DNA from 3 places in the Xanthobacter wiegelii genome. Region 3 is predicted to be linked to each of the others. Evidence: riboswitches for the same ligand, from Rfam matches in the RefSeq annotation. Region 3 holds a riboswitch; each other region holds the start of a gene.
What was found. A riboswitch is a leader RNA that binds a small molecule or an ion and turns the genes downstream of it on or off. The one in region 3 is predicted to bind cobalamin.
Positions count from the first base shown of each region.

Region 1: it holds a riboswitch for cobalamin, as region 3 does, so the genes downstream of both, V5F63_RS16470 (TonB-dependent receptor plug domain-containing protein) here and V5F63_RS17120 (DUF1636 family protein) in region 3, are expected to answer to the same signal.
Region 2: it holds a riboswitch for cobalamin, as region 3 does, so the genes downstream of both, V5F63_RS12255 (energy-coupling factor ABC transporter permease) here and V5F63_RS17120 (DUF1636 family protein) in region 3, are expected to answer to the same signal.

Region 1 covers NZ_CM195529.1:3,534,553-3,540,539, forward strand. Annotated here, with positions in the region: gene V5F63_RS16470 (TonB-dependent receptor plug domain-containing protein) at 1-1,492, opposite strand, end outside; cobalamin riboswitch at 1,599-1,796, opposite strand; gene V5F63_RS16475 (ABC transporter substrate-binding protein) at 2,126-3,346, shown strand; gene V5F63_RS16480 (branched-chain amino acid ABC transporter permease) at 3,652-4,551, shown strand; gene V5F63_RS16485 (branched-chain amino acid ABC transporter ATP-binding protein/permease) at 4,557-5,987, shown strand, end outside.
Region 2 covers NZ_CM195529.1:2,644,525-2,650,511, reverse strand. Annotated here, with positions in the region: gene V5F63_RS12270 (hypothetical protein) at 1-1,663, shown strand, start outside; gene V5F63_RS12265 (hypothetical protein) at 1,788-2,156, shown strand; gene V5F63_RS12260 (copper chaperone PCu(A)C) at 2,303-2,797, shown strand; cobalamin riboswitch at 2,900-3,143, shown strand; gene V5F63_RS12255 (energy-coupling factor ABC transporter permease) at 3,180-3,863, shown strand; gene V5F63_RS12250 (aldo/keto reductase) at 4,029-4,865, shown strand; gene V5F63_RS12245 (cation diffusion facilitator family transporter) at 4,862-5,773, opposite strand; gene V5F63_RS12240 (TIGR02281 family clan AA aspartic protease) at 5,844-5,987, opposite strand, start outside.
Region 3 covers NZ_CM195529.1:3,676,151-3,682,137, reverse strand. Annotated here, with positions in the region: gene V5F63_RS17140 (putative bifunctional diguanylate cyclase/phosphodiesterase) at 1-911, shown strand, start outside; gene hisD (histidinol dehydrogenase) at 1,010-2,302, shown strand; gene V5F63_RS17130 (UPF0262 family protein) at 2,316-2,813, shown strand; gene V5F63_RS17125 (arsenate-mycothiol transferase ArsC) at 2,820-3,281, shown strand; cobalamin riboswitch at 3,408-3,608, shown strand; gene V5F63_RS17120 (DUF1636 family protein) at 3,680-4,150, shown strand; gene cobW (cobalamin biosynthesis protein CobW) at 4,147-5,181, shown strand; gene cobN (cobaltochelatase subunit CobN) at 5,185-5,987, shown strand, end outside.

The DNA.
Region 1 (5,987 bases), 140 kb from region 3:
AGCTGATGAGGTTGGTGATGGTGTTGTGGAAGTACGTCACCCCGAACAGCACCCGCTCCGCGAACGCCTTCTGTTCGAAGCCTAAATCCCAGCCCTCGCTCTCCTCCGGCTGGAGGCTCGCATTGCCATAATAGGGCGCGTAGAGCTGGTAGAGCGTGGGCGCCTTGAAGCCGGTGCCGTAGCTCGCCTTCAGCTTGGTGCCCGTCTCGTCGAACAGCAGCGCGGGGGCGAGGCGGTAGGTGGTGTGGTCGCCGAAGCTGTCGTCGCTGTCGTAGCGCACGTTGGCGGCGAAGAAGAGCCGGTTCCAGAGATTGCCCTGGTATTCGGCATAGACGCCCGTGTCGCCGGTGGAGGCGTCAACCGTGGTGTAGGCCGTGGAAGAGGTCATGGCCTCGTTCCGCCGCTCCGCGCCCACCAGCAGGTTCTGGCCAGGTGCGACAAGATAGTTGGAGCGCACGTAATAGACCTGCCGGTCGCCGTCATAGGTGCCGTTCACGTCCGGGTTCGGCCCCACCGTGGGGCTCGACGAGGTCATCTCGCTCGCGCCGAATGTGGTGACGAGGGCGCCATCGAACGCGGTCCACACGCCCTCCCCCTTGGTGAAGAACATGCCCGTATAGGACGTGGAGCGCAGCGCCGCGGGAAGGCCGGCATAGGTGGGCGGGGGAAAAGTATCCGGCGTGAAGGCGAGGCTGGTGTCGATGTAGCGCGCGACGAAATTCACCGCGAGCGTCTCGGTGGCCTGCCAGTCGAGCCGGGTGGAGTAGGTCCAGTTGTCATAGGCATTGGGATTGCGCGGCCAGAAGGGCGGGGCAATGTTCTGCGGCGTCACCGGAATATCGGTGGAGGAGAAGTGGGTGACGTTGAACGAATAGGCCAGCTTCTCGGTGGAGCCGGTGAGGCTCGCATACTGGTTGAACGTGCCGAGCGCGCCGCCCTCCACATAGGCCGACACCTTGGGCGGCCCCTCGCCCTTCTTGGTGGTGATGGAGATGACGCCGCCGATGGCGTCCGAGCCGTAGAGGCCGGATTGCGGGCCGCGGAGCACCTCCACGCGTTCGAGATCGGAGGCGAGCAGCTTGCCGAAATCGAACGCGCCGTTGGTGGCGGCCGGATTGCCGGCGTCGATGCCGTCGATCAGCACCTTCACATGGTTGGAATTGGTGCCCCGGATGAACACCGAGGTGGTGCCCCCCGGCCCGCCGGTCTGCACCACGTTGAGACCGGGCAGGGATTGCAGAACGTCCGGCAAGGTGCGCTGCTGGTTGCGGGCGATGTCCTGCTCGGTGACGATGCTGACCGAACTCGCCACCTCGGTCTCGGGGGTGGGAATGCCGGTGGCGCTGACCACCAGTTCCGGCAGGTCGCCGGCATTCTGGTCGTCTGCATTCAGATTTTGGGTCTGGGCGAGCGCGGAGGGAACGCAGGCAAGAGCCAGCAGGGCCGCGGCCGGCAGCGCGCGGCGGGATCGGAACGGGAAAAGGGACGGCATGAGGAACTCGACGGCACGGGTGGTCCGTCACCGCGAACGAGGCATGCCCGGCCCTATCGGACCGGGACAAAACCGCCATCAGGAGAACCCCGCCCGATGTGCTCGCGCGTGACCACGGCTGACGGCAGGTCTCCTGGCTCGCGGGTCGCCGCCCTTGTGCCGCCTTCCCAGGCCTTGCGACCCAGTGGCTGATGGCAGAGGACTCGCCGCTTACAGTTGCGGGGGCAGCCGCGGCATATCCGGCAAGGCCGGAGCACCGCGTTCCCTTTTGATCCCTTGCGGGAACCGTCGCCACGACCATAGGCGGGGGCGGTCCCTCGCGTCAACGAATCCTTCGCATCTGCAAAAACTTGAACGCAACTGCGGAAAGACCTCGCGCAACCGCGAGCGTAGCGATCACATCTTGCGCTTTGCTTCACCAAACGCGTGGTCCGAAACCACCACCGCGCCGCAAATTCTGCATGCGACTGCCTGCAAAAACGGCACCAGCAAAGGCTCGACCCTCCTTCCGCTAGGTTATGGTAGCGCACGGTTCTCAATTCGCTTAAACGATTGAGAGCCGCCCCGTCCTGCGGGAGGGTGGGCACTACTAAAGTATAATAACCGAATAATCGGACACACAGGGAGTAGAAGATGCGACTGAGGAGCATGGTCGCGGCTTTGGCCGCAGGCGTTGCCGTTTTCGGGCTTGCCTTTTCCGGCGCAGCCTACGCCGCCGACCCCATCAAAATCGGACTCACCGGCCCCTTCACCGGCGGCTCGTCCTCCATGGGCGTGAGCATGCGCGACGGCGTGAAGCTCGCCGTGGATGAGGTGAACAAGGCCGGCGGCGTACTGGGCCGTCCCCTCCAGCTCGTCGAGCGTGACGACGAGGCCAAGAACGAGGTGGGCGTGCAGATCGCCCAGGAGCTCATCAACAAGGAAGGCGTCGTCGCCACCCTCGGCTACATCAACACCGGCGTGGCGCTGGCCTCCCAGCGCTTCTATCAGGAAGCCGAGATTCCGGTGATCAACAACGTGGCCACCGGCACCCTCATCTCCAAGCAGTTCGTGCCGCCGGACAACAAGAACAACTACATCTTCCGCACCTCCGCCAACGACGCCATCCAGAGCGCCATGATCGCCGACGAGGCGGTGAAGCGGCAGGGCTTCAAGAAGCCGGCCATCCTCGCCGACTCGACCAATTACGGCCAGCTCGGCCGCGCCGACCTCGTGAAGGCCCTCGCCACCATGGGCGTGAAGCCGGTCGCCGAAGAGAAGTTCAACATCGGCGACACCGACATGACCGCGCAGCTGCTGCGCGCCAAGGAGGCCGGCGCCGACGTGGTGCTGACCTACGCCATCGGCCCCGAACTGGCGCAGATCGCCAACGGCATGGCCAAGCTCGGCTGGAAGGTGCCCATGATCGGCTCGTGGACGCTCTCCATGGCCAATTTCATCGACACCGCCGGTGCCAACGGCAACGGCGCGATGATGCCGCAGACCTTCATCCAGCTGCCGGACACCCCCAAGCGCAAGGCCTTCATCGAGGCCTATCAGGCCGCCTACAAGATCGATCGCATGCCCTCGCCGGTCTCGGCCGCGCAGGGCTATGATTCGGTGCTGCTGCTCGCCGCCGCCATCAAGCAGGCGGGCTCCACCGACGGCCGCAAGGTCCGCGAGGCGCTGGAAAACCTCAGCACCAAGGTCGAGGGCGTGGTCACCGTCTACGACAAGCCCTTCTCCGCCACCGACCACGAGGCCATCACCGCCAACATCCCGGTGTTCGGCCTCGTGAAGGACGGCCGCGTGGTCGCCGCCCACCCCGAAGACATCGCCGGCGACAAGGCGGTGCGGGTGAAGGCGAAGAACTGAGGCTGACCGGGCCGCGTCCATTAGCTGACCCGGCCATTTTGTGCGCCGTCATCCCCCGGCTTGTCCGGGGGATCCACGGGGTGACCTGGCGGCCTGCGAAGTAACAAAGAGCTGACCAGGCGGCGAAGTGGATGCCCCGGACGAGCCGGGGCATGACGGAACTGGGTGGGGTGTCGGTTCATAACCCGCCCCTCTCCCCATCCTTCACCCCACACCATTCGGATCGCCGCGCCATCGAGCACGGCGGCCGGTTCGCCCGGAACCCTGCCGTGACGCGGGGGCCGCGCCCCCTTCCGGAGATCGTCATGAACGTCCTCTCGCAGCTCATCGTGAGCGGCATCGCCGTGGGCATGATCTACGGCGTCATCGCCTTCAGCTATCAGCTCACCTTCGCCACCTCGAAGACCCTGAACTTCGGCCAGGGCGAGGCCCTGATGCTGGGCGCGCTGGTGGGCCTCACCACCATCAATTTCCTCATCGGCCAGGCGCTCGGCACCCTGTGGGCCTACCTGCTCATGCTGCCCATCGTCTTCGCCTTCGGCCTCGCGCAGGGCGCGGTGGTGGAATGGCTCGGCGTGCGGCAGGCGGTGAAGGCGAAGTCGGAAGCCGGCTGGATCATGGCGACCATCGCGCTGGGCATCATCTTCCGCAACCTCGCCGAGAACATCTGGGGCCGCGACGCGCTGCGCTTCCCCTCCCCGCTGCCGGAGGCGGCGCTCACCATCGGGCCGGTGCGCATCCAGCCCATGGAGATCGCCATCGTCATCGGCGCGCTCGCCATCATGCTGGCGGTGGAAATCTTCAACCGGCGGTCCATCTTCGGCAAGGCCGTGGTGGCCACCGCCAATGACCGCGACGCGGCGGGCCTGATGGGCATCGACACGCGGCGCGTCATCACCTTCTCCTACGCACTCTCTTCCATGACCGCGGCCTTCGCCGGCGTGCTCATCGCCCCCGTCACCCTCACCGGCGCCACCATGGGCGCGGTGCTGGGGCTGAAGGCGTTCGCGGTGGCCATCATCGGCGGCCTGTCGAGCGGCATGGGCGTCATCGTCGGCGGCCTCATCCTCGGCATCACCGAGACGCTCACCGGCTATTACATCTCCACCGGCTACAAGGACGTGCCGGGCCTCGTGCTGCTGCTGCTGGTGCTCTCGCTGAAGCCCTCGGGCCTGTTCGGCCGCGCCACCATCAAGAAGGTCTGAGCCCCATGCTCGCGCGCCGCCTCCTCTCCTCCACGGGGTCGCTCCTCGGCCTCGCGGTGCTCGTCGTGCTGCCGTTCGTGGTGACGAGTCCCTATTATCTCCACCTGCTGGTGACCATCGCCATCTTCTCGATCCTGCTGCTCGGGCTCGACGTGGTGTTCGGCTATACGGGCGAGGTGTCCATCGGCCATGCCGCGCTGTTCGGCATCGGCGCCTACACGGCCGGCTGCCTCGCCATGCATTTCGGCATCGGCTTCTGGCCGGCGCTGCCCTTGGCCATCGTCGTCGCCTGCCTGTTCGGCGTGGTGCTGGCGCTGCCGGCGCTGCGCGTCACCGGCCCCTATCTCGCCATGGTGACGCTGGCCTTCGGCACCATCGTGCAGATCCTCATCAACGAGATGACGGATCTCACCAACGGTCCCCTCGGCATCAAGCTGACGACGCCCCTCTTCATCGACCTCAGGTGGCTCGGCGACACCATTCCGCTGTTCGACATGTCGCTGAAGCGCATGAAGGAAGTGGAATATTACTACATCGCCGCCATCGCGCTGGTGCTCACCCTCATCATCATCAACCGCATCCTCGCCTCCCACCTCGGCCGGGCGTTCGAGGCGCTGCGCGACAGCCCCATCGCGTCCGATTGCATGGGCGTGTCGGTCTACAAGCACAAGGTGCTGGCCTTCGTGATCTCCGCCGGCCTCGCCGGCCTCGCGGGGGCGCTGTTCGCCTATTCGGAGCAGTATATCGCGCCGAACAATTTCGGCTTTGAGCTGTCGGTGCAGTTCCTGCTGGCGGTCACGGTGGGCGGGCGCAAGTCTCGGCTGGGGCCGATCCTCGGCGCGGTCATCATCGTGTTCCTGCCGAACCTGCTGTCCGACATCGAGCTGTTCCGCTACATCGCCGGCACCATCGCGCTCATCGCCGTCATCGCCGGCGCGCGGGCCTTCGTGAAGGATCCGGAGAACCGCGTGCGCAACGCCATTCCCGTGGTGCTGTGCCTCGCCTTCTTCGTCTTCTCGATGCTGCTGCAGAAGATCACCGACTACAAGCTCGCCGTCTTCGGCGTGATGATCCTGTTCGTGGTCTATTATCTGCCGGACGGCATCGTCGGCTTCCTCAAGCGCGCCGCCGCACAGCTCTGGCCGAGCCTCGTGCAGTCCCACGCCGTCATCCACGCCGACACCCACGGCAAGGCGGTCACCGCCTCCCACGAAGGCCATTCGGGCGTGCTGCTCCACGTGGACAATGTGGTGATGCAGTTCGGCGGCCTGCGGGCGCTGGATCAGGTCTCCATCGAGGTGAAGCCCGGCACCATCCACGGCCTCATCGGGCCGAACGGCTCGGGCAAGAGCACCATGATGAACGTGCTCACCGGCATCTATGTGCCCACCGCCGGCGCCGTCCGGTTCAAGGGGCAGGACATGGCCGGCAAGACC
Region 2 (5,987 bases), 1.0 Mb from region 3:
GGTGACGATCGCGCAGGGCGGGACAGTGACCGGCCTCGGCGGCTCCGCCGTTCAAGCGGGCATTGGCGACGACACGGTCATCAACAAGGGCACGCTCAACGGCAGCGTCGATCTCGGCGGCGGCACCAATGGCCTCATCAACGAGACCGGCGCCACCTTCAATTCCGGTACCCTTGTCAGCGCCACATCGGACACGGGGCCGACCCTGCGGAGCGCGGGACTTTCGGCGCCGGGTTTCACCAACCACGGCACCGTCAACCCTGGCGGCCTGGGGGTGATTGCGACCACCAATGTCGCCGGAGGCATCGGCTCCGATGGCGTGCTTCAGGTGGACGTGGATTCGGCCTCCGCCCGCCACGACCAGATCCGCGTGGTCGGCGGCGCGACCATCAGCGGCACAATCGATCCGCGCGCGTCCAGCATCGCGCCTCAGGACAGCTACACCATCCTGGTGGCCGACCAGCTCACCGGCACCGCCGTCGCCAAGGACAGCGGGCTCGCCTACAGCTGGGCCGTTCATGCGGACGCCACCTCACTCACCATCAGTCCCATCGCGCACTTCCTGCCGCAGGGCATCTGGCTGTCGTCAAACGAGGCCTCAGTCGGCGGTGGCCTTCAGCGAGTGTGGGACACCGGCGATATCGGCGGCATGTCCAAGGTGTTCAACGGCCTCATCGACGTGAGTTCGCCGCTCGCCTACCAGAGCGCGCTGGGCCAGCTCTCCCCGCAGTTGCTGCAGGCGCCGGCCGGGCTGCGCATCGGCGAGAGCCAGGCCTTCCTCGACCGCACCATGAGCTGCCCGGTCTTCGTGGCGCAGAGCACCCAGCTGAGGGAGGACAATTGCGCCTGGGCGCGCATCATCTACGACCGCACCAGCCAGTCCACCACGGCGCAGATGGCGGGCTTCGCCTCGGACAGCGTGATCTTCCAGGCCGGCGTGCAGCGCGAGCTTGCCACCGACTGGTTCCTCGCCTTGTCCGGCGCCTACCAGCAGTCCTCGGTCTCCAGCACCAGCGGCTGGTTCTCGTCGAGCGGCAACGGCGGCGATATCGGCGTCGCCTTGAAATACCAGACCGGCCCCTGGCTGTTCTCGGCCGCGCTCGATGCCGGCTGGGTGTCCTACGACAACACGCGCATCATCGGCCTCGCGGGCGGGCAGGCCACAAGCACGTCCGATGTCTACAACCTCACCGGCCGGCTGCGGGCAGCCTATGAGTTCACCTACTCCAACTTCTACGTCCGTCCGCGCGTGGACCTCGATGTGGTGCATGTGGAGATGCCGGCCTTCACCGAAATGGGCCTGACGGGCGCGGAGCTGGCGTTGCAGGCCTCAAGCCTCACCACCTTCATCGCCACGCCGGCGGTGGAGTTCGGCGGCCGGATCGACCTGCCGGACGGCATCGTCCTGCGGCCCTACATGACCCTCGGCGCCTCCTTCGCCTCCAACGACGCGTGGCAGACCTCCGCCCGCTTCCTGTGGGCGCCGCTCTCCGCCGGCAGCTTCACCACCACCACGCCGATCCCCAACGTGCTCGGTAATCTGGACCTCGGCCTTCAGGCCGTGACCCGCGACAATCTGGAACTCAAGCTGGAGTACGGGCTCAACGTGGGCCAGGACTTCGTGTCGCAAAGGGGCGTGGCGCGGCTCGCCATCCACTTCTGAGGGGCGTGGCCAGGGGCAGGGGGCCGACGCCGCGTGGCGGCGGATGACTTTCCACGCCGCGCCGTTAACATGCCGGCCCATGGTCGAGGTTCGGGAGCGACGGGTGGCGCACTGGCGGAGGGCAATGTGGATACGCGGCGCGCTCAGCGTCGTGCTCGCCTATGCCTTCCTTTTGCAGCTGGTGGTCGCCGGTCTGGCCTTCGATCGCTCCGGCGCCATGGACATGGCTGCCGGCACCGATGGCAGCGTCCTGTGCATCGGCACGGCCGACGGGCAGGGTGGCGATCCGTCCATGCCGCGGGCGGACCATTCCGTCTGCTGCGCCTTATGCGCCGGCCATTCTCCAGCCCCGTTGCTGCCCGCCGTCGCCGGGGCGGGGATGCCGGTTGCTTCGGATCATCGACCGGGCGCCCTTCCGCTCGCCGGCATCGAGGGGACGGGCCGTGACCGGCGCGAGCCGCGTTCGTCCCAGGGACCGCCGCTGGCTGGCTGACGCTGTCTCGCGTCCTTTCCTTTAGCCGTTATGGGTCTCCGCGCACCCCGATGCGCTGGCACCGCGCCGCGCGCGATCCCTTTCATCCAGCCCTTCACTCCATCCCGCCGAGCGGCAGCAGCCCCCGGCGCCATGCAGGAGCACACATGTCCATCTTTCACCTCACCCGCCGCACCATCATCGCCGCCGCCATCGCCACCGCGGCGCTGGCCGGCGCCGCCGTCGCGCATGACTTCAAGGCCGGGTCCCTGCAGATCGACCATCCATGGTCGCGCGCCACGCCCGGCGGCGCCACCGTCGCCGGCGGCTATCTCGTGGTGAAGAACACGGGAACCGCCCCCGACCGCCTCGTCGCCGCCACCGCGCCCTTCGCCGGGCGCGTGGAAATCCACGAAATGAGCATGAAGGACGGCGTGATGGTGATGCGCCCCCTGCCGGACGGTCTCGCCATTCCGGCCGGGGGCAGCCTCGAGCTGAAGCCCGGCGGCTACCACATCATGTTCCTCGACCTGAAGGCCCCGCTGAAGGAGGGCACGCTGGTGGACGGCACGCTGACCTTCGAGAAGGCGGGCACCGTCCCTGTTCAGTTCAAGGTGGAGGGCATGGGCGCTCAGGGCGGCGGCGCCCACTCCAGCCACTGACGCGGAGCTTCCCGCCCCGAGCGGCAGGATGCGCGCCCGGCGAAGGCCACGGCGCGCGTCCCACTGCTACGGGATTGCTTGACAGGGCGGCGGCGTTCGGTGCCTGCTGCGCTTGCGAACGGTGCTCCGGCTGCCTCGGCATCCGGAGTGAAACGGGAATGGGGTAGGGCGGGATTGCGCGGAGAATCATCCGCGAGATCCGGCCGAAGCCTCAACCGCCCCCGCGACTGTAAGCGGCGAGCGATCTTCCAGCATGCCACTGGCCACAGCCCTTCGGGCCGGCCGGGAAGGCGGGGGTGAGCGTAGACCCGCGAGTCAGGAGACCGGCCGGTCGCATGATGAACCCCTCGGGCCGTCGGGTGAGACGGCAACGGAGACGAACATGCATATCGAACCCGGACTCGTGGACGGGGCCAAGATCGGCCTCAGCTATGTCACGGCGGCCGCCGCCGGCGGCTACGCCCTCAAGCTTGCCTATGAGGCGGCGCGTGAGCGCGGCGTCCTCTCGCTGGCGGGCCGCACCCTCGCCACCACCGCCCTCGTCTTCTCCTTCTTCGAGGTTCTGCCGCACTATCCGGTGGGTGTCTCGGAAGTGCACCTCATCCTCGGCTCGACCCTGTTCCTGATGTTCGGCGCGGCTCCGGCGGCCCTTGGCCTCGCCTTCGGCCTGCTCGTCCAGGGCCTGTTCTTCGCGCCGTTCGACCTGCCCCAGTACGGCATGAACGTGACCACGCTGCTGGTGCCGCTGTTCGGCGTCGCCGCCGTCGCGCGCCGCATCGTCGCGCCGGGCACGCCCTACGTAGAGCTGAAGTACGGCCAGGCGCTCGCCCTCTCCACCACCTATCAGGCCGGCATCGTCGGCTGGGTGGCGTTCTGGGCCATCTATGGCCAGGGCTTCGCGGCGGAGAACGTCGCGTCGGTGGCGACGTTCGGCGGCGCGTACCTGCTCGTCATCATCGTCGAGCCGCTTGTGGACCTCGCTGTCCTCGCCGCCGCCAAGGCGCTGCATGGTGCCTTCAAGGGCGGCAGCCCGCTGCTGGAGCGCCGGCTCTACGACGCGGCCTGATCGCGTTTTTTTAGAGAGAAGACGAACGCCGGCGGTGCTCCCGCTGGCGTTCTGCGTTTCGGGGCGGGGGCCAAGACGGTCGGAGCACTCTCTGGACCGCGCTCACGCAGCCGCTATGGTCGCCCCAAAACGGCCAGCGGCCAGTTGAATGCCAAGGAACCGGCAATGAGCAAGACCGTGACCCTTCCCAGCGGCGAGACGGTGCCCGCCCTCGGCCAGGGCACCTGGTACATGGGCGAGCGCTCCACCGCCCGCGTCGCGGAGGCGAACGCGCTCCGGCGCGGGATCGACCTCGGCCTGACCCTTATCGACACGGCGGAGATGTATGGCGATGGCGGTGCCGAGGAGGTGGTGGGCGAAGCCATCGCCGGACGTCGGCACGAGGTGTTCCTCGTCAGCAAGGTCTATCCGCACAACGCCAGCCGGGCGGGCGTCGCCGCCGCCTGCGAGCGCAGCCTGAAGCGGATGAAGACCGACGTGATCGACCTTTATCTGCTCCACTGGCGCGGCAACCATCCCCTGTCCGAGACCATCGCGGGGTTCGAGGCGCTGCAGAAGGCCGACAAGATCCGGCATTGGGGGGTGAGCAACCTCGATACGGACGACATGGAGGAGCTTCTTGCCGCCAGGGGCGGAACCGCCTGCGCCGCCAATCAGGTCCTGTACAATCCGAGCCGGCGCGGGCCGGAGTTCGACCTGTTTCCGGCCTTGCGCGCCGCCCGCATTCCTATCATGGCCTACAGCCCCATCGAGCAGGCCCGCCTGCCGCGCAACGGGGCTTTGGGCGCCGTGGCGAAGAAGCACGGCGTGGACCCGTTTCAGGTCGCTCTGGCGTGGGTGATGCGGAGCGGCGATGTGATCGCCATTCCCAAGGCGAGCCGCATCGAGCATGTGGAGATGAACGCCGCCGCGCGCGATCTGGCGCTCGACGCGGACGACCTCGCCGCCATCGACAAGGCCTTCCCGCCGCCCCGGCGCAAGGTCGGGCTGGAGATGCTCTAGGTCGCCTCGGTCGCCGGATCATAAGGCGCGGCGATCACCACCACGTCGGCATCGGGAATGGCAGCGGTCAGCGTCTGGCGCAGGCCCTCCGTCACCGAGCTGACGTCGGCGATGGTGCGATCCGGCGCGAAGCCCACCGTGATCTCCACATAAGCGACACTGCCGGATTTGCGCGTCCGCACGCCAATGAGCTGCTCGTAGCGATCGAAATTGGCGGCGAGCGCGGCGTTCACCTTCATCTGCAACGGTTCGGCGAGCGCGCGGTCCAGAAGGTCCGGCAGGGCTTCCGAGATCATGCTGCCGCCGATGACCAGCATGAAGGCCGCGCCGATGAGCCCGCCGATATCGTCGGCCACCAGCGCCACCTTGGTGTGCGGAAGCAATACGTCGAGGGCGACGCACACCACCACCGTCACCGAGGCGATGGCCTTGGCGATGCGCGCGCGGAACTGGCTGAGCACGATGATGGACGTACCCGCGCGCGTCGCCCGCCACAGCGGAACCAGCGGCGCCAGATTCGTGAACAGGTTGTAGATGACAAGACCCAGAGCGGCCGCCACCCAGAAGGGTGGCAGGGGCTCGGATTCAGTCGAATCCATCACCTTGATGAGAATGAAGACGGCCGCCAGCAGCAGCAGCACGCCGATGGCTGCCGCCAACATGCGCTCGAGCTTGCCGATGCCGAAATCGTAGAAATAAAGGCGGCCGCGATGGGCAGCGCGCAGCGTCAGCAGGGCGAGGCCCTCCACCAGCAACAGCAGGCCGCCGCGCAGCATCTCCGCCAGCATGGCCAGGGAGCCGATCCGCCACACCGTGACGAGGTAGGGGACGAAGACGCTGAAATCGAGAAGGATCGCGAACAGGATCGCGCGTTCCTTCTGGAGATCGGTCGCAGTGGGGACGCGCATCGGGGTTCGCAGATCAGGCGGGGTGGACGCCCGAAAACCTAACCGAGGCGGGCAGCGAGCGGAAACACAATCATTTGCCGCCGCGCATCACGAGCTTGTCGCCGCGGAACTCGAAGCCCTCGAGCCGGGACAGGAAGCTCATGCCGAGGAGGCTCGTGCGCAAGGCGCCGGCGGGCGAGACGAGGGCGGGCACGCGGCGCTCGACGATGCTGCC
Region 3 (5,987 bases):
AAGTTGAGATCACCGCCAGCATCGGCATCAGCAAATACCCCCGCGACGGGTCGTCGCCGTCCGTGCTCCTGCAATCCGCCGAAAAGGCCCTTCGCCAGGCCAAGGCCGCAGGCAAGGACCGCTATGCGCTCTATGATTCCGACCTCGACGCGCGCGGACGGGCGCGACGCGAAATCGAGGCCGAGCTCAGGGCCGGCCTGGAATCCGGCGAGATCGTCGCCCAGTACCAGCCGGTGGTCAGGCTCGCGACGGGCGAGACGGCGGGATTCGAGGCGCTGGCGCGCTGGCGGCATCCCGAGCGTGGCCTCCTTGGTCCGGTGGACTTCATCCCCATCGCGGAGGATGAGGGCCTGATCGATGCGCTGTTCACCGCCATGCTGCGCCGGGTGGGGAATGACCTCGCCACCTGGCCGACACAGCTGCCGGTGGCCGTGAACCTCTCCCCGGTCCAACTGGCGGATCCACGCCTTCCGTTTCGCACCCTTGCGCTCTTCGCGCAGATGAACATTCCGCCCCACCAGATCGAGCTGGAAATCACCGAGACGGGCCTTCTGGCCGATTTCGAAACCGCGCGCAGCACCCTTGCGGCCTTCAAGCAGGCCGGAGTGCGCATCTCCCTCGACGATTTCGGCACCGGCTTTTCCAGCCTGCGCCATCTCAACGAGCTGCCCATCGACAAGATCAAGATCGACCGATCCTTCACGCGGCGCATCGCCACAGAGGCGCAGAGCAGCAAGATCATCACCTCCATGCTCAGCCTCGGCCGGGCGCTGGATCTGACCACCGTGGCGGAGGGTGTCGAGACCCGCGAGGAGGCCAACTTTCTCCTGAGCCAGGGCTGCGAGCTCGCGCAGGGCTACCTGTTCGCCCGGCCGCTCTGGCCCCAGGAGGCCTTCCGCGCCGCCCGTTGACCCTCCGCACCGCGCCCGGTTGCGCGGCGAGGGCCGATGCACGGCGGCTGCACCGCTTGGGGCTTCCCTCGCGCGCGAACCTGCTCTAGCAAGGCGGCATGCCGATCCGCCTCACTCTTTCCCAGCCCGACTTTCCCGAGCGCTTCATCGACTTCCTCGGCTCCAAGCGCGAGGCGTCCGTGGACGTGCAGGACAAGGTGTCCGCCATCATCGCCGATGTCCGCGCCCGCGGCGACCGGGCGTTGGTGGACCTGTCGCGCACCTTCGACCGGGTGGACCTCGACGCCCTCGGCATCAAGGTGAGCGACGCCGAGCTGGACGCGGCCCTCGCCTCCATCCCGGAAGAGACCCGCGCGGCGCTGGACTTCGCCAAGGCCCGCATCGAGGCGCACCACGCCCGCCAGAAGCCAACGGACGAGACCTATGTGGACGCCGCCGGCGTCACCCTCGGCCATCGCTGGACCAGCGTGGATGCCGTGGGCCTCTACGTGCCCGGTGGTACCGCCGCCTATCCGTCATCCGTGCTGATGAATGCGGTGCCGGCGCAGGTGGCTGGCGTGCCGCGCATCGTCATGGTGGTGCCGGCGCCGGACGGCGTGATCGCGCCGCTGGTGCTTGCGGCCGCCCGGCTCGCCGGGGTGCACGAGGTCTATCGCGTGGGCGGGGCGCAGGCGGTGGCGGCGCTCGCCTACGGGACGGAGACCATCCGTCCGGTGGACAAGATCGTCGGCCCCGGCAACGCCTTCGTGGCGGCGGCCAAGCGGCAGGTGTTCGGCAAGGTCGGTATCGACATGGTGGCCGGCCCCTCCGAGGTGCTGATCCTCGCCGACGGCGACGCGAGCGCGGATTTCATCGCCGCCGACCTCCTTGCCCAGGCGGAGCATGACACCGCCGCCCAGTCCATCCTCATCACCAATTCGCCGGAGCTGGCGGACCGGGTGGAACAGGCGGTGGAGGGCATGCTCGCCACCCTGCCGCGCGCCGCGATCGCCTCCGCCTCCTGGCGCGACCATGGCGCCATCTTCCTGGTGGACAGCCTCGCCGACGCCATCCCGCTGGTGGACCGGATCGCGCCGGAGCATCTGGAAATCCACGCGGCGGACGCCGACGCGCTGGCCGCCAGGGTGCGGCACGCCGGCGCCATCTTCATCGGCGCCTGGACCCCGGAGGCCATCGGCGACTATGTGGGCGGCACCAACCACGTGCTCCCCACCGCCCGCTCGGCCCGCTTTTCCTCCGGGCTCGGCGTGCTGGACTTCATGAAGCGAACGTCCATCCTCAAGCTCGATGCCGACGCGCTGGAAAAGCTCGGCCCGGCCGCCGTGCGCCTCGCCGCCGTGGAGCGGCTGGACGCGCACGGGCGGTCCGTCTCCATCCGCAGCAACAGATGACGGGGGAATAGCGATGAGCGACAAGCCGGAGAGGAGCCCCACGGCCCGCCTCTGCGCCGTGACCCTCGACGACGCCTCCATCGGCCACGCCGGCAGCCCGGACATCGAGCACGAGCGCGCGACCGCCATCTGGGACCTCATCGAGGACAACAGCTTCATGCCCTGCGGCGATCCGGGGGAGGGGCCTTACCGCCTCGTCATCTCGCTCGCCGACAACCGCCTCGTGCTGGACGTCAAGCGCGAGAGCGGCGATCAGGTGGTGCAGCACCACCTCTCTCTCACCCCCTTCCGCAAGGTGGTGAAGGACTATTTCCTGGTCTGCGAGAGCTATTACAACGCCATCCGCACCGCCTCGCCGAGCCAGATCGAGGCCATCGACATGGGCCGGCGGGGCCTGCACAACGAGGGATCGACGCTGTTGCAGGAGCGCCTGGACGGCAAGGTGGTGGTGGATTTCGACACCGCCCGCCGCCTGTTCACGCTCATCTGCGCCCTGCACTGGAAAGGCTGAGCGACGATGGAGCCCCCTGCGGCGCCCCAGCGCTCAGCGCGGCCGCAATCGGTTCTCTTCATGTGCGGACAGAACGTGGTGCGCTCGGTGATGGCGTCCGCGCTCGCCCGGCATCTGTTCGGCAAATCCGTCTATGTGGGCTCGGCCGGGGTGATCGCCGGCGATGCCGATCCCTTCGTCACAGCGGTGATGGAGGAGATCGGCCTCGACGTGAAGAAGCACAGGCCGCAGAGCGTCGAGGATCTGGAAGAGTATGAGGGGCTGAATTTCGACCTCGCCATCTCCCTCTCCCCCGACGCCCACCACCGCGCGCTGGAGCTGACCCGCACCAACGCCCTCAAGGTGGAATATTGGCCCACCCCAGACCCCACCGGCGAAGGCGGCAACCGCGAGCAGCGCCTCGACGCCTACCGGCAGGTGCGCGACGAGCTGGAACGGCGAATCCGGGCGCGGTTCCGGCAGATCTAGAGGCGCGGTGCCCGGCCGATGAACCGCCGCGCGCCCGGTGCACGGCTGCCGCTCCGGCTGCGCCGTTGCTGTCCGACGTGCGAACGTGGTTCCCGTCCCTCATTTGACAATCCCGCCCGCCCTGCCTTTAGTGGCGGCGTCGAAGGTCCCGTGTTCCCACACGGGCGAAAAAGGGAATGCGGTGCGGAGGTGAATACCCTCCAATGCCGCGGCTGCCCCCGCAACTGTCGGCGGTGAGCCCCTGCCAGACGCCACTGGAGTTATCCGGGAAGGCGGCAGGGGCGGTGATCCGCGAGCCAGGAGACCTGCCTTCGACGAGGTCCGCGCCGGGCGGGGTGCTCCGGTTCTGCGTCCCTTCGAGCCCGCACGCGTGGGCGCTCGCACCCGTGGACCGGCCGGTGGAGCGCAGCGCGATTCCCGACAGCACGTCACCCGAGCCGGGCGCTGAAAGCCTGGAATCCGGCTGCGCGCCTGAAGCCGCGCGCGATACCGCTCCCGCCGTCACCCTCCTCATCTGCACGACCTGCCGCGCCCCCGGCAACGACGCCCCGCCCGACGCCGAGCGCGACGGCGCGCGCCTCCTCGCCTCCGCCTGTGCGGCCACCGTCTCCGACGGCGTCGCGGTCGTGGGCGTCTCTTGCCTCGCCAATTGCAAGCGCGCGCTGTCCGCCGCCATGGTCCGCCGCGACGGCTGGACCTATGTGTTCGGCGACCTTTCCCCCGACAGCGCCGCCGACCTTCTCGCCGGCGCTGCGCTTCTCGCCGGCTCGCAGGACGGCCTGATGCCATGGCGCGGCCGGCCGGACGAGCTCAAGCGCGGCATGGTCGCGCGCATTCCCCCGCTTTCCCTTCCCAAGGAGACCCGATGACCTCGCTCGCCCGCGTGCCCTGCACCATCGTCACCGGCTTCCTCGGCGCCGGGAAGACGACGCTGATCCGCCATGTGCTCGAGAATGCCGGCGGCAAGCGCCTCGCGGTCATCGTCAACGAGTTCGGTGACGTGGGCATCGACGGCGAAATCCTGAAGGGCTGCGGCATCGAGAGCTGCGACGAGACCAGCATCGTGGAACTCGCCAACGGCTGCCTCTGCTGCACCGTGGCGGATGATTTCGTGCCGGCGCTGGACCAGATCCTCGCCCGCGCGCCGAGAGTGGACCACATTCTCATCGAGACCTCCGGCCTCGCTTTGCCCAAGCCCCTGGTGCAGGCCTTCCAGTGGCCGGCCATCAAGGGCCGGGTGACGGTGGATGGCGTGATCGCCGTGGTGGATGGCCCGGCGCTGGCCGAAGGCCGCGTCGCGCCCGATCTCGCCGCGCTCGATGCGCAAAGGGCCGGGGATGAGAGCCTCGATCATGACGACCCGGTGGAAGAGGTGTTCGAGGACCAGATCGCTTGCGCCGATCTCGTCGTGCTCTCCAAGTCCGACCTCTTGGACGCGGCCGGTTTCGCCGCCGCCGAGAAGGCGGTGGCCGGCGCCCTGCCGCGCGCGGTGAAGCTGGTGCGGGCCTCCGGCGGCAGGGTGGATCTGGCGGTGCTGCTCGGTCTCGGCGTCGGCGCGGAGGATGTTATCGATGCCCGCCGCACCCACCACGACGATGAGGAAGACCACGACCACGACGAGTTCGAGAGCATCGTCCTCGCTCTGCCCGAGATCGCCGATCCCGCCGCGCTGGCCGCCCGCGTGGTGAAGGCGGCCGAGACGCCGGACGTGCTGCGCGTGAAGGGCTTCGCCGCCGTGGAAGGCAAGCCGCTGCGCCTGCTGGTGCAGGGCGTCGGCCCGCGCGTGTCGCACCATTTCGATCGCGCATGGAATGCGGGCGAGGCACGGCGCGGGGCGCTGGTGGTGATCGGCCTCAAGGGCTTCGATCGCGCGGCCGTGGAACAGGCCATCCTCGGCTAGGCCATGCACATCCTCGCCACCACATCGACGAGCCTGGAGGAGTTGGCCGAGCCGGTCGACCTCGCCCAGCCGCCCGGCGACATGGTGGCCCTCTCCTTCACCGACAGCGATCTCATCGGCCTGTCCGCCGCCTGGCGGGCGCGCGGCGATGCGGTTCCGAGCCTGCGCCTCGCGCGGCTGAAGGATCTGCGCCACCCCATGTCCGTGGATTTGTGGGTGGAGAAGGTCGCGGCCAAGGCGAAGGTGGTGCTGGTGCGCCAGCTGGGCGGGCTGGACTGGTGGCGCTACGGTGCCGAGCGATTGGCCGCCATGGCCCGCGCGCGCGGCATCGCCCTCGCGCTCCTGCCGGGGGAGGACCAGGACGATCCGCGCCTCGCCGCTCTCTCCACGCTGCCGCAGGACACGCTCGCCCTTTGGCTCGGCTATTTCCGCGCCGGCGGGCCGGAGAACATGGCGGCCCTGCTCTCCGCCATGGGCGAGGCAGCGGGCTTCGCCGCGCCCGGACCCATCCCCGCGCCGCGCCCGGTTCCGGGCACTGCCTTCCATCGCCCCGGCGCCGGTCTCGCGACGCTGGAGGACGTGCGCGGAGCCCGCGAAGGGCGGCCGAACGCGCTCATCCTCTTCTATCGGTCGCAATGGCTCGCCGCCGACACCGCCGCCGTGGATGCGCTGGCGGAGGCGCTGGAGGCGCGGGGCATCGCGGCGCACTGCCTGTTCGTTCCCAGCCTGAAGGCGCCGGAGGCCCGCGCCGCCGTGCGGGAGGCTTGCGCGGCGCTCGATCCGGCGGTCATCCTCACCACCACCGC